2 regions of the Metabacillus sp. KJ11-3 genome follow, and region 2 is predicted to be linked to the other one. Evidence: a T-box and tRNA genes for the amino acid it is inferred to sense, from the RefSeq annotation. Region 2 holds a T-box; the other holds one or more tRNA genes.
What was found. The T-box of region 2 lies ahead of AC0L8O_RS04815 (valine--tRNA ligase). A T-box ahead of a tRNA ligase gene usually reads a tRNA of that ligase, here a tRNA-Val.
Positions count from the first base shown of each region.

Region 1 (6,932 bases), 2.5 Mb from region 2:
GCTCTCGTATCCGATCAAGAGCTAAAAGATATCATGCAGCAGGACATTACGATATCAAGTCGTCAGTTAGATGAATATTCTTCTATTTTATCTAAAGCACAAGGAATGCACTAGTTAGGAGATGAAAAAACATGAACTCAATGATAGAAAATTTAACTGGAATGAATGCGATGTCTGATCAAGTCATAGCCACTGACTTATTGATTTCAGCAAAAAGTGGTGTTAGAAACTATGCAATGGCAGTTACCGAAGCAGGTACACCTGAAATTAAACACACTCTTACTCGCCACCTAGAGGAAGCCCTCGACATGCATGAAAAAATATCGAACTATATGGTCTCAAAAGGATGGTATCATGCTTATGATACCAAAGAACAAATTCAACTTAATTTACAAAATATTAATACAGCAATGAATTTACCGACCCTATAACCTAGTAGAGGAACTATTTTAATTAATAAAAATAGTTCCTCTACTATAAATATAAATTCTCCATTTCCCCACCAAATGAATTTGGATTTCTACCTATTACTACATTATCGTGTAAATTATTATGAGATTGCTTTAACCTTTCTATATTGTTTTATGCCATAGCCAAATATCACATATATGGTAGAAAAAGGATGGTACCATGCTTGGCATACAAACAAACAGATCAGTTTAGATTTAAATAATATCAATACAGCATTGAACTTATCTACATTACAAACAACCCCAAGGAACAGTATAACAATTACCAGATAAACTGTTCCTAGTAAACCAATGTGATTTTATTTCGCAGAAGTAATAAAATTAATACTTCTTGCTTAATTAGTGTTTGTTTAACACTGTATAATGAAAACATTTAATTGACTATTTTTATTATGAAAAGGTCGGAGCAGGAAATTCATCAATTTTCATACGAAGTAAACTATAAGGTTTCTGGCGTAGGTCTTTTCCATAATGAAATCTAGGCTGCCGATGTAATTGGTTCACAATGACATATAAATATTGATCCGGACTAATTGAAAAAGTATCCGGCCACAAAATTCTCGGATCATGTGCGATAGTTTCCATTATGCCATTTGGCAATATTTTACATATACTGTTGTTTTCATAATCTCCAGCATAAACAGTTCCCCTTGCATCGGTAATCATTCCATCAGACGCACCTTTTTCTCCCCAATACTCCACATGATAAGTTAAATTCATATCTGGTATCGTTCTGTCTCTCAAGGCTTCTGTTGAGATCGAGAACAAATGACGACTTGTTAGTGGAGCAAAATATAATATCTTTCCATCTGGAGAAATCGCAAGACTATCAGAAGCCAATCTAAATGGATAAGTTGAACCATCTTTGTTTCGATTCATTAAAAATTGACCTTCTACTTTCGGTAAAAAATAGGGATCGGGTGAAGTTGAATTTGCACCATTTAACCGTCTAAACGCGTTTCCATTTGATAAATCTACGACGATAATTGCTCCTGGTCCTGTAGAAGAAGAATCCGTTATATAGGCATAACCTGCTTTTCCAACACGAAAATCAAAACGGACATCATTCAGATAAGTTGTAGGCAGGACAACATCTTCTGTAAAAGTATATACTTTTCTTATTGTATTGGTTTCTAAATCCACAGCGACTAATTTTGCCCCACCTTTAATGGGTTCAGAAAAATTGGGTGCCGCTGTATCTAATACCCAAAGCGTTCCCCTTCCATCTGCAACTACACTTTGGACACTGATGAAAGTCATTGTTATATTCTCAGGGTTAACCAAATTGGTTTGTAAATTAGGATAAGGCTGCAGTTTATCCTCAACAATTTCCGCTACCGTAAATTTAACATCGTCTCCCCATTTCGGAAAACAAATGAAAATGCGATTGGTTTCTGTCACACTAACACCTGTAGGCATTGCTCCATAAAATGAATATACTAGTTCAAACTTACTGAAATATTTTTCCATAGGTAACATTGGTTCCATGATATCCTCCTCATCAAATAGAACTGGATATCACCTATATATGATTAAAATTTTTTCTAGTGCCTGGTTCTTACGGTGTATTTCAATTAAACTCTAAAACAGAATTAAAACAATTTGATGAAAAGTGAATTGAAGGGACGAACGTATTCAATCACATTTAGGAAACTCTTCCTAATTATCCATCTAATTACCGGTACCCATAAATCATCCCTGCAGTAACATAGCTTCACTTGTTATACGAGATCTTAGTCCCAACTAGCCTCAAACATGTTTCTACAAGTAGGAGGTGAAACTGTTTTGCGGACGGGATCATAGTCCCACGAGCCATACGTTCTACCCCGGCTACAGTTAGCATATATCGATATAAAAAATACTCAACCAGAAATATTTGGTTAACCTTATAATACAATCCGGCCAGATTGAGGAAGAAAAGATATGGATAAAGTATTTTATACTCCAAGACGTGTTAATAACACTTATCGATAGAGTGAAATTACAGTAAATGAAGATCCGTAAGAGAGACTCAACTAAGGAAAATTAAAAAAATCACCAAAATAGTAAAGACATTTAGCTGATATAAATAACAAAAAAGCTTCAATTCCTAAACCAGGAACTGAAGCTTTACTCTGATGATCCGAGAGGGATTCGAACCCCCGACCCCTACCCTGTCAAGGTAGTGTTCTCCCACTGAACTATCGGATCAATATATTATTTTATGTAACACTTTAAGCTACATATTCTATTATATTCAGTTACCTACCTCAAGTCAACACTTCTTCTCTATCACTGTTCGACTTATTTCCCAGAAAATATTTGAATCATGTCAAAATGGATTTATCATATGACAAAACCCTCCCATTTTGACACGATTCTCATCATTATTCTTCAAAACTCTGGAATTCTATTTCTACTACTGTATCCCTTTTTCTTCAAAATATTTCGCTGCACCTGGATGTAATTCCAGATTTCCTAATCCTTCAAGTGCAGTCTCAGGTGTAATCAATTCACCTTTAGCATGCGTAATTTTATCTGTGTTCTCAAATAGTGATTTTGTCATCTCATAGACTAGCTCTTCATCTAAGTCCTTTGTTACAACAAGCATCGCCTTTACAGCGACTGTTGGTACATCTTCTTCTATCTTATATGTTCCTGCAGCAACTGTATCTTGTGCATAATAGGGATACTGATCAATTAATGCTTGTATTTTATCTTCTGCAAATGGAACTATCACGATATCGTTTTGGGCTGATAGTGCTTCTACCGCTCCTGTTGGCGTCCCTGCTGTTATGAATGCTGCGTCGATGGTTCCGGCTTGAATGCCATCAGTCGATTCATCAAATGATAGGTTTTGAGGTTTAATATCTTTATCTGTTAATCCATGAGCCTCTAACACTTGCATGGCATTGATATATGCCCCGGAACCTGGAGCACCTACTGATACTGCTTTTCCCTTTAAGTCTTCTACGGATGTAATACCGCTATCTTTCGTTGTGACAAGTTGAACTGTTTCAGGATATAACGATCCAATTGCTTGAATATTATCAATCGCATTTCCTTCGAACATTTCTAATCCATCAATGGCATATGCGGCAATGTCTGTTTGTGAAAATGCTATTTCCGCTTCTCCAGCTCTTAAGGTTTCCATGTTTTCAGCTGAGGCACCTGATGTTTGTGGTGTTATATTTGCATTTGTGTTGTCGGTAATAATTTTTCCGATCTGGCCGCCGAGTGGATAATAAGTTCCACCTGTACCACCTGTTAATAAGCTTAAATCTTGCTTATCACCTGAATTATTTTCAGATCCGTTTGTGCCCTCTTCTTCATTCGTATTCCCTGAATCAGCACCACTATTACAGGCAGCCATGACCAACATGAAGGCAAGGAGTAGGATAAATACCAAGCTATGACGCATTTTTTTCATCTCTGTTCCCCCTTTGAAATTTTAGGTAAAGCGATAGCTCTTTTTTATATATGATGAAACCTCTCTGTACATGCATATGAATCTTGACAAGTTTCCTATATATACCAACATAGAGTGCTAGTTCCCAGATAATTCTGTATAGTATAATATCCATACGTATATTCATAAAAACGAAAGAAGAAGGATAACCAATGGCACTTGATCAGAAAGAAATCTTAACAAAAATTATTGATACAAGTCCTGATATTATCGTATTGAAGGATTACAAGGGTCGTTGGATCAAAACAAATCAGCGTACACTTGATATTTTCGGGTTAGATGAACATTCTTATGAAGGTAAAACAGATGAAGAACTAGGACATCTAAGTGCTGGCATTGCTCCTTTCGCACCTGACTTTGCATCCTCTGACCAGAAAGCATGGGATGAAGGAAGACAAATTAAAATAGAAGAAATTATTACAATCAACGGAAAGGATCATATATTTGAAGTCATAAAAACCCCTGTCTACAATTCACTCGGAAATCCCGATACAATTGTCGTCATCGGTCGGGATATAACTGATTTATTAAGCAGTAATCAAACATATAAATCTATATTTGAACACCATCCCTATGGTGTCTTTTCACTAGATACAGATGGGATTTTTCTAGATATAAATCAGGAGCTTCAAAAAATCACTGGATATCATAAAGATGAGCTTATTGGTCATCACTTTAAATCTGTTATTGCAAAGGATAACCTTCCGTTCATAATGGAGAAGTTTGATCATGTTAAATACGGACGAACTCAAACACATGAAGCAAAGATTGTGAGAAAAGATCGTATACTTGTTGACTTACAAATTACAACAATCCCCTCTATGTTAAATGGAAAATTAATAGGAATTCATGGAGTTGCCAGAGATATAACAGATCAAAAACTAAGTGAACATGTAAAAGTTTTTCAGTACAGATATTTAGAAAGAATTGCGTCTGGAGAACCTATTCAAAAGATTCTACAAGGTATCGTTGAAACTGTTGAGATGCTGTCAAATCAAAGTTATTGTTCGATTATGCTTTATGAAAAAGAACATAATTGGCTTCGTGTGGCATATGCTTCCAAACTTCCTTCATCATTTTTGGAACGGGTAGACCAGTTTCCTGTTATGTCTAACAATGCTTGCTGTGGGCATGCTGCCTACACAAAAAAGTTAACAATTACCTCAAATGTAGAGACCGATCCTAATTGGGAAAAATGGAGAAGCTTTGCATTAGATCATGGGATCCATTCGTGTTGGTCAATGCCAATTTTATCGACTAAAGGTGTTCTCTTAGGAACATTCGCTATTTATCATCCTCAAGTTCGTGCACCTGAACGCTACGAAATTGAGTTGTTAAATGCTTTTAGCTATCTTTCCGGTCTCGCATTGGAACGAAATATAAAAGAGCAGGAAATCCATTATTTAGCATCTCATGACATATTAACAGATCTTTATAACATTCGTTTCCTTCATGATATTTCCCAAGACATTATTCAAGAAACGAAGGAAAATAAAACGAAATTTGCGATTTTAGTCATGGACTTAGATCGTTTCAAACCGATTAATGATTCATTTGGTCATGCATTCGGTGACAAGCTTCTTCAACAAGTTGCCAAAAGAATTACCGATCATGTGCGTGATGGAGATATTGTATCTCGTATGGGCGGCGATGAATTTGTCCTTCTTTTACGGGATGTTTCTGATAAAAAACTTTTATTTACGATTGCAGAAAGAATTATTCATGAAATCAGAAAGCCTATTATAATAGAAAATCGAGAATTTCATGTTACTGCAAGTATTGGGATTAGTATTTTTCCGGATCATGGAAACTCCTTAGATCTTCTCATTAAGAATGCCGATATTGCTATGTATCAAAGAAAGGGAGCTGGCGGTAAGTCTGTCGCATTGTATGATGAATCCATGACAGAGCGAGGAATTGAGTTATTCATGCTTAACGAGGAGCTTCGCCATGCATTAAGTAAGAACCAATTCGAACTATATTATCAACCTAAGATGAATGCAGAGATAGGGAAAGTAATCGGTTTTGAGGCCTTAATCCGTTGGAATCATCCCGAAAAAGGATTAGTCGGTCCAGCTCATTTTATCCCTTCAGCAGAGGAAAGTGGCTTTATCGAAGAATTAGGTAGTTGGGTCATTTGGGAAGCATGCAGGCAACTCCACGAGTGGAAGAAACAGCAGTATCCACTTGTCCCTATAGCGGTTAATGTCTCAATCAATCAGTTTATCCTTACTGACATTCCAGTACTTGTAGAAGAAACATTATCTGAATTTGAGCTTCCTCCCAATTGTTTAGAAATTGAAATCACTGAAAGTGTTCTCAACCAACATAATCAGCATATCCAACATTCTGTGAAACGATTGCAGGATTTAGGAGTAAAAATTTCGATTGATGATTTCGGTACAGGTTATGCTTCAATTACGTATCTAAGACAAATTCGGATTGATACAATTAAAATTGACCGGTCATTTATTTCAACTCTTCCTAATAACCAGGAAGATGCAGCCATTGTTTCAGCCCTTATTACTCTTGCTCGTGAGTTGAATATTCAAATTATTGCAGAAGGTGTTGAAACAAAGGAACAGCTGGACTTCCTATTATCTAAGGGTTGTACAGATTTTCAAGGATATTATTTTAGTCAACCTCTTCCTGCACAAAAAATAATAGAGCTTATAAGATCGAGTAGAGGAAAAATAATCTAATTATTTTCGCCCCTCTCACACCACCGTACGTACGGTTCCGTATACGGCGGTTCAATTTATATTACAGTGTGTACTTTTAGATAATGATCTAAAGCAGAGGGAAGACCCCTCTGCTTTAGTCTTTTGTTTGAGATTGCTCTTTGAACAACTTTCGATAAACCGATGTATCGATAACCTCTTCGACAGAAGGTTAATCCCTTCGCCTCTCCCTCAGGGATTCCTAATTGGATAAGCGATTTGATTCGTTTCTTCGATACCTTCCATTGCTTCCATATGATGACTCTAATTCTGGAGCGAAGCTTCTTATCTATC
Region 1 is NZ_CM147865.1:3,579,549-3,586,480, forward strand. Features, by position in the region: gene AC0L8O_RS17780 (hypothetical protein) at 1-114, shown strand, start outside; gene AC0L8O_RS17785 (spore coat protein) at 132-431, shown strand; gene AC0L8O_RS17790 (L-dopachrome tautomerase-related protein) at 861-1,958, opposite strand; tRNA gene AC0L8O_RS17795 (tRNA-Val) at 2,589-2,660, opposite strand; gene AC0L8O_RS17800 (TAXI family TRAP transporter solute-binding subunit) at 2,869-3,879, opposite strand; gene AC0L8O_RS17805 (bifunctional diguanylate cyclase/phosphodiesterase) at 4,071-6,620, shown strand; gene ltrA (group II intron reverse transcriptase/maturase) at 6,677-6,932, opposite strand, start outside.
Region 1: it encodes a tRNA-Val, which carries the amino acid that the T-box ahead of AC0L8O_RS04815 (valine--tRNA ligase) is inferred to sense. The anticodon was not compared.

Region 2 (6,932 bases):
ACGGTCACTCCAATGATACGGTAGTTGAAGCGATTAAAAAGGTTGTTGAATCAGGGACAAGCTTTGGTGCGCCTACATTAATAGAAAATGAGCTTGCAAAGCTTGTCATTGATCGTGTACCTTCAATTGAAGTTGTACGAATGGTCAGCTCAGGAACTGAGGCTACTATGAGTGCTTTGCGCTTAGCAAGAGGCTTTACTGGCCGCAATAAGATTGTGAAATTTGAAGGGTGTTATCACGGACATGGTGATTCTTTATTAATTAAGGCAGGCTCTGGTGTAGCGACGCTAGGATTGCCTGATAGCCCGGGTGTTCCGGAGGGAATTGCTAAGGATACAATTACAGTTCCTTATAATGATTTAGAAAGCATTCGATACGCTTTTGAGCAATTTGGAGAAGATATTGCAGGTGTTATTGTAGAACCGGTAGCAGGTAACATGGGAGTTGTCCCTCCTCAACCAGGCTTTCTAGAGGGATTACGTTCAATAACAGAACAATATGGTTCATTATTGATTTTTGACGAAGTCATGACAGGCTTCCGTGTTGACTATGGATGTGCACAAGATTTTTATGGTGTGACTCCAGATTTAACTTGTCTTGGTAAAGTCATAGGTGGTGGTCTACCTGTTGGGGCATATGGCGGGAAAGCGGAAATTATGCAGCAAATCGCTCCAAGTGGTCCAATTTATCAAGCTGGAACATTATCAGGAAATCCATTAGCCATGACAGCAGGCTATGAAACATTAAAGCAGCTAACAAGAGAATCTTATCAGGAATTTCATCGTAAAGCAGACAAACTTGAAGAAGGTTTATCTAAGGCTGCAAAAGAATATGAGATTCCACATACGATCAATCGTGCCGGATCTATGATTGGCTTCTTCTTTACAAACCAAGATGTAACAAATTATGAAAAAGCTAAAACATCAAATCTGGAGTATTTTGCCAAGTATTATCAAACGATGGCAAATGAAGGAATATTCCTTCCTCCTTCACAATTTGAAGGCTTATTCTTGTCTACAGCTCACACAGATCAAGATTTGGATCGTACAATTGAAGCGGCTAAAAAAGCATTTTCTTTATTAAAATAAAAGACAAAGATTCATCACAAAATGTGGTGGATCTTTTTTTGTACAGGAAACAGGTAAAATTAATTCATATTTTCCTCCTTTCAGACATACATCTGTAATGTCATAGTTATTTTACTAGGCTATTTGAAAGGAGGAATTATTTTGTCACAGGAACAGCAACTGCGTTTTTCTGTTGAAGAATCTGTATGGTTTCAAAAAGGACAGGAAGTATCTGAACTTTTATCTATTTCTTTAGATCCTGATATTTCAATTCATGAACATGATCAGTACATCTCAATTCGTGGAGCACTACTGCTGACAGGTGAATACAAAATAGATCAAGATGGTAGTGAAGGGGATTCCTTTGAATATGCAAACGTAAGATATGTAAATGAGGTGGAAACGAGGGATGATGGGATTAGTGAATTAAGTCATCGCTTTCCAGTCGATATTACCATTCCAAGGAATCGCATTTCACAATTAGATGATGTTTATGTTTCGATTGAGTCATTTGATTATGAACTTCCTGAACTAAAATGTTTGAAATTAATAGCAGATTTGTCGATAAGCGGGATTTCAGATAGTGAAGCTGTGCAAAATGAAGAGGTTGAAACAACTAGAGAAGAAGAGCTTGAACCATTGTACAGGGAAAGTCAAGATGAAACAGAAGTTATTGGTGAGGAATCATTCGCTCAAGCTGAAAGGACAGCTGTATCTCCTTTTTCATCATTTTATGATGTAAGTGAATCGGATGATTCGGACATGGACAAATTGTCACCACCATCGATTACCATTCAAAAAGAGGTTACGGAAAGTCGTGAAGAAAGTGAAGAAGAAACCTTAACTGAAATCTCTGCACAGGATCTCTCAGCGCAAGTAGAAGAACCGGTAGAGATTGAACCGGAAGAGACTGAACAGCAACAGGAACTTAATAGTGAGCCAGCTCAAGGTGAAGAGAAAGAGCAGGAAGATCTTTATGATCCGTTCTCAGTAGAAGTAAGAAAAGAAGAACAAAATGAAGAGCCGCAAGAAGTCCAATATTCCTTCTTTTCAAAATCTGAAGCTGAGGTTGAGGAAGTGGAAGAGCTTGAAGATCAGGATGAGAGAGATGAGAAAGAGCAGAAGGATTCACATTATTTAACCAGTTTATTTGCCAGAGATGACGAAGAAGACTTTTCTCGTTTAAAAATGTGCATTGTTCAACAAGGTGATACACTCAACTCAATTTGTGATAGATACGAAATATCAATACAGCAAATTGTACGTGTTAATGATTTTCAAGCTGATCAAGATGTTTATGAAGGACAAATTCTTTATATTCCAGCCTATTCAACCAGCAAATAAAATGATTTGACTTGAGTATGAAGTAATTAGGAAAACTTGGCTTGTCGCCAAGTCAAATGGCGAAAGCCTTAGTTTTTCTTATACTATCATTCCTAAAATCTTATACCTACTGATAGTATAAAAAACAGCATGGGGGCTACCTGATCCTCAGCTGTTTTTTTCAGTTCAAGCCGAAGATTTGAGGTGAAAAAACGGTGCAATTGTCAATGAGTGAAATTCGGCCGCTGTTACATGATTATAACCTATCCCCTGAATACACTGAGGATATAAGTAAAAAAGCAATAAAGATATATACAGATACAGGTCCATTTGTATTGAAAAAGCTCTCAAAAGGTTTTAATCCTTACTTTGTAGATTCCTTAAGAATTCTAAAAGATAATAAATACTCTCATCATGTACCACTAGTCAGCAATAACCAACAGCAACTTTTATCGTACTATAATGGTGAATACTACTATCTAATGCCATGGTTATCAAATGAACAAGAAGAGGAACGAGATGCCAGACATCAATATTTATTTAAAGAGGTAGCAACTCTTCATAAAAAAACAGAAAAGAAACTAGACATTCGTACCAAGGATGTATCAAATCATTATGAAGAAACGGTAGAACGATGGAATCAGGCAAAAGAAATGTACGAAGCATTCGTCGAGCAATGTGAACAAAAAATCTATCTTTCACCTTTTGAATTACAAGCAGTCACCTACTATACAGAAGTATCCCGTGCGATAGATTTTTCAAAGAAAAAACTTGAAGAATGGTCCAATTTAATGGAAGAAGAAAAGTCAACTAGAGTTGTCTTAATTCATGGGAAAATATCGGCACGCCATTTTTTATATGATGATGATGGAAACGGGTATTTAACGAATTTTGAGCGATCAAAATATGCCTCACCAATAGATGATTTTTTGCTGTTTATGAATCGAACGGCATCCACCTATCCGATTCAAAGTGACGATTGTGTTAACTGGTTTTATACGTATCAAAAGGGATACCCTTATACTGCTGAGGAAATGAGCCTTGTTTTTAAGCTATTTGGCATATCCTGATCGTATATGTCATTTAATCAAAACATATAAGAAGGAGAAGAAAAAGCGCTCTGAGTTGGACAGAAATAAACATTTAGTAAGGGCATATTGGCAGTTTAAAAATGTAGAATATTTTGTGATGAAAGTATCTGAGATTGAAGAGAAAAAGAAAATAGAGGCAGAGGAACAATCATAAAGTTTTAAAGAGGGAGAGGGGAGCATCCCCTCTTTTTGTTTTAAATCCAATCGTAACGTAAAGCAATAGCTAAACCGATTAAGATCCCTAAAAGAAGAACATCAAATGTTGTAGGAAAAAACACAGTACGTATTCCTTGAAAAATGGTTAACGGAATAATGATTTGAATACCAACCTCACGTATTTGTCTAACCCAGGGTGGTAACGAATATGGATTATAACGCTTCTTCATATCATAACTCTCCTTACACTCATTTTTGGAAAAACTCTCACCTTTTTTATACATGTTCATAAAATACGTTCAACATCAAATTTTCGTACAAATCGTCCACTAATGTAAGATATTCCAAAAAATGTGATAAGTGCCTGTATGAATGGAAGGAATAATGGAGAAAATATTGACGGTAAAATGAATTATTTAGTAATATAAGATAGATGAAAGAAACAACTACATATTTAGTAAACGTTGATTGGGAAGAGTACAATGTCTTCACTTTACAGAGAGAGAAATCATTTGCTGGAAGATTTCTTATGTTGAGGCTTTGGAAGGTCGCCCAGGAGTTACTTCCTTGAAAGAATAGTAGAAGAGGTCGGTGAAAACCGTTATCATATAGAGTGTATAGAGTTGATTTATGCTTTTTTGCTGAATCAGTCTATAAAAAAAGGTGGTACCGCGAAATTTTCTCCTTTCGTCCTTTTATGGATGAAGGGAGTTTTTTATTTTTACTATCAAAAAATCCAAGGAGAAATATAGTGTGAAGGAGAAAAACGGAATGGAAAATAATGAACAACAGCTATCATTACCAACGAAATATGATCCAAATGCAATCGAAAAAAACCGCTATTCCTTTTGGTTAGAAGGAAAATACTTTGAGGCTACAGGGGATGAGAAAAAACAGCCATACACAATTGTCATTCCCCCGCCAAATGTTACAGGTAAACTTCACTTAGGTCATGCCTGGGATACAACATTACAAGATATCTTGACTCGTATGAAAAGAATGCAAGGCTATGATGTATTATGGCTGCCGGGAATGGACCATGCTGGTATTGCTACACAAGCAAAAGTAGAGGCAAAGCTACGTGAAGAAGGTAAATCACGCTATGATTTAGGTCGTGAAAAATTCGTTGAAGAAACATGGAAGTGGAAGGAAGAATACGCAGGCCATATTCGTGAGCAATGGGCGAAAATTGGTTTAGGTTTAGATTATTCACGCGAACGTTTTACCCTTGATGAGGGCTTATCAAAAGCGGTTCGTGAAGTGTTTGTCACCCTTTACAAAAAAGGACTTATTTATCGAGGAGAGTATATCATTAACTGGGATCCGCAAACAAAAACAGCTCTCTCAGATATTGAAGTTATTTATAAAGATGTTCAAGGTGCTTTTTATCATATGAGCTATCCACTTGCTGATGGTTCCGGTTCAATCGAAGTAGCAACGACTCGTCCGGAAACAATGCTTGGAGATACGGCGGTCGCTGTTCACCCTGAGGATGAACGTTATAAACACCTAATTGGAAAAAAAGTTATCTTACCAATTGTTGGACGTGAGATTCCAATTGTTGGCGATGATTATGTAGATATGGAGTTTGGTTCAGGTGCTGTCAAAATAACGCCTGCACATGACCCGAATGACTTCGAACTTGGAAACCGTCATAATCTTGAACGAATTCTAGTCATGAACGAAGATGGAACTATGAATTCAAATGCTGGAACTTATAATGGCTTAGATCGCTTTGAATGTAGAAAGAAAATTGTAAAAGACCTACAAGAACAAGGTGTATTATTCAAAATTGAAGAACATATGCATTCTGTTGGTCACAGTGAAAGAAGCGGTGCGGTTGTTGAACCATATCTTTCAACTCAATGGTTTGTCAAGATGCAACCACTCGCAGATGAAGCAATAAAACTTCAGGAAGAAGATGAAAAAGTAAACTTTGTTCCAGATCGTTTTGAGAAAACGTACTTACGTTGGATGGAAAATATTCGTGACTGGTGTATTTCCCGTCAGCTTTGGTGGGGACATCGAATACCTGCCTGGTACCATAAAGAAACTGGAGAGGTATATGTAAATCAAGAGCCGCCGGCAGATATTGAAAATTGGACACAAGATAATGATGTTCTTGATACTTGGTTCAGTTCTGCCTTATGGCCATTTTCAACAATGGGCTGGCCTGATACAGAATCAGTTGACTTTAAACGTTATTATCCAACAGATGCTCTTGTAACAGGCTATGATATTATCTTTTTCTGGGTATCTCGCATGATCTTCCAAGGACTTGAGTTCTCAGGTAAACGTCCATTCAAGGATGTCTTAATTCATGGACTTGTACGTGATGAGCAAGGTCGTAAAATGAGTAAATCTTTAGGAAATGGTGTAGACCCGATGGAAGTCATTGAGCAATATGGGGCAGATTCACTACGCTACTTCCTATCAACAGGAAGCTCACCAGGTCAAGATTTACGATTCAGCTATGAAAAAGTGGAATCAACATGGAACTTTGCGAACAAAATCTGGAATGCATCCCGATTTGCTCTCATGAATATGGATGGTTTAACATTTGAAGAAATTGACTTATCAGGTGAAAAGTCAGTTGCTGATAAATGGATTTTAACTCGCTTAAATGAAACTATTGAAAATGTGACGAAACTGGCTGATAAGTATGAGTTTGGTGAAGTAGGACGATTACTTTACAACTTCATTTGGGATGACTTCTGTGATTGGTACATTGAAATGGCGAAGCTGCCATTGTATGGGGAGGATGAAGCAGCGAAGAAAACAACGCGTTCAATCCTTGCTTATGTGCTAGATAACACAATGAGGTTATTACACCCCTTCATGCCATTTATAACAGAAGAAATTTGGCAGTCTCTTCCACATCAAGGGGAGTCGATTACAATCGCAGCATGGCCAACTGTTAATGAAGATTTAACAGATCATAAAGCGGCAACAGAAATGAAACTACTAGTAGAAGTCATTCGTGCGGTTCGTAATATTCGTTCTGAAGTAAATACGCCAATGAGCAAGCAAATTCCAATGACAATCAAGGCGAAAGATCTAGCTGTGTTAGCACAACTGGAAAATAATCTTGCGTATATTGAGAAATTCTGTAACACAAGTTCATTAAATATCGTCACAGAAGTTACAGCGAACGAAAAATCAATGACAGCTGTTGTAACGGGTGCTGAAATCATCCTGCCGATTGAAGGATTAATCAACATTGAAGAAGAAATTAAACGTCTTGAAAAAGAACGTGAAAAACTCGATAAAGAAGTGGAACGCGTTCAGAAGAAAT
Region 2 is NZ_CM147865.1:935,712-942,643, forward strand. Features, by position in the region: gene hemL (glutamate-1-semialdehyde 2,1-aminomutase) at 1-1,088, shown strand, start outside; gene spoVID (stage VI sporulation protein D) at 1,230-2,411, shown strand; gene ysxE (spore coat protein YsxE) at 2,606-3,460, shown strand; gene AC0L8O_RS04805 (hypothetical protein) at 3,432-3,635, shown strand; gene AC0L8O_RS04810 (hypothetical protein) at 3,676-3,867, opposite strand; T-box leader at 4,093-4,335, shown strand; gene AC0L8O_RS04815 (valine--tRNA ligase) at 4,409-6,932, shown strand, end outside.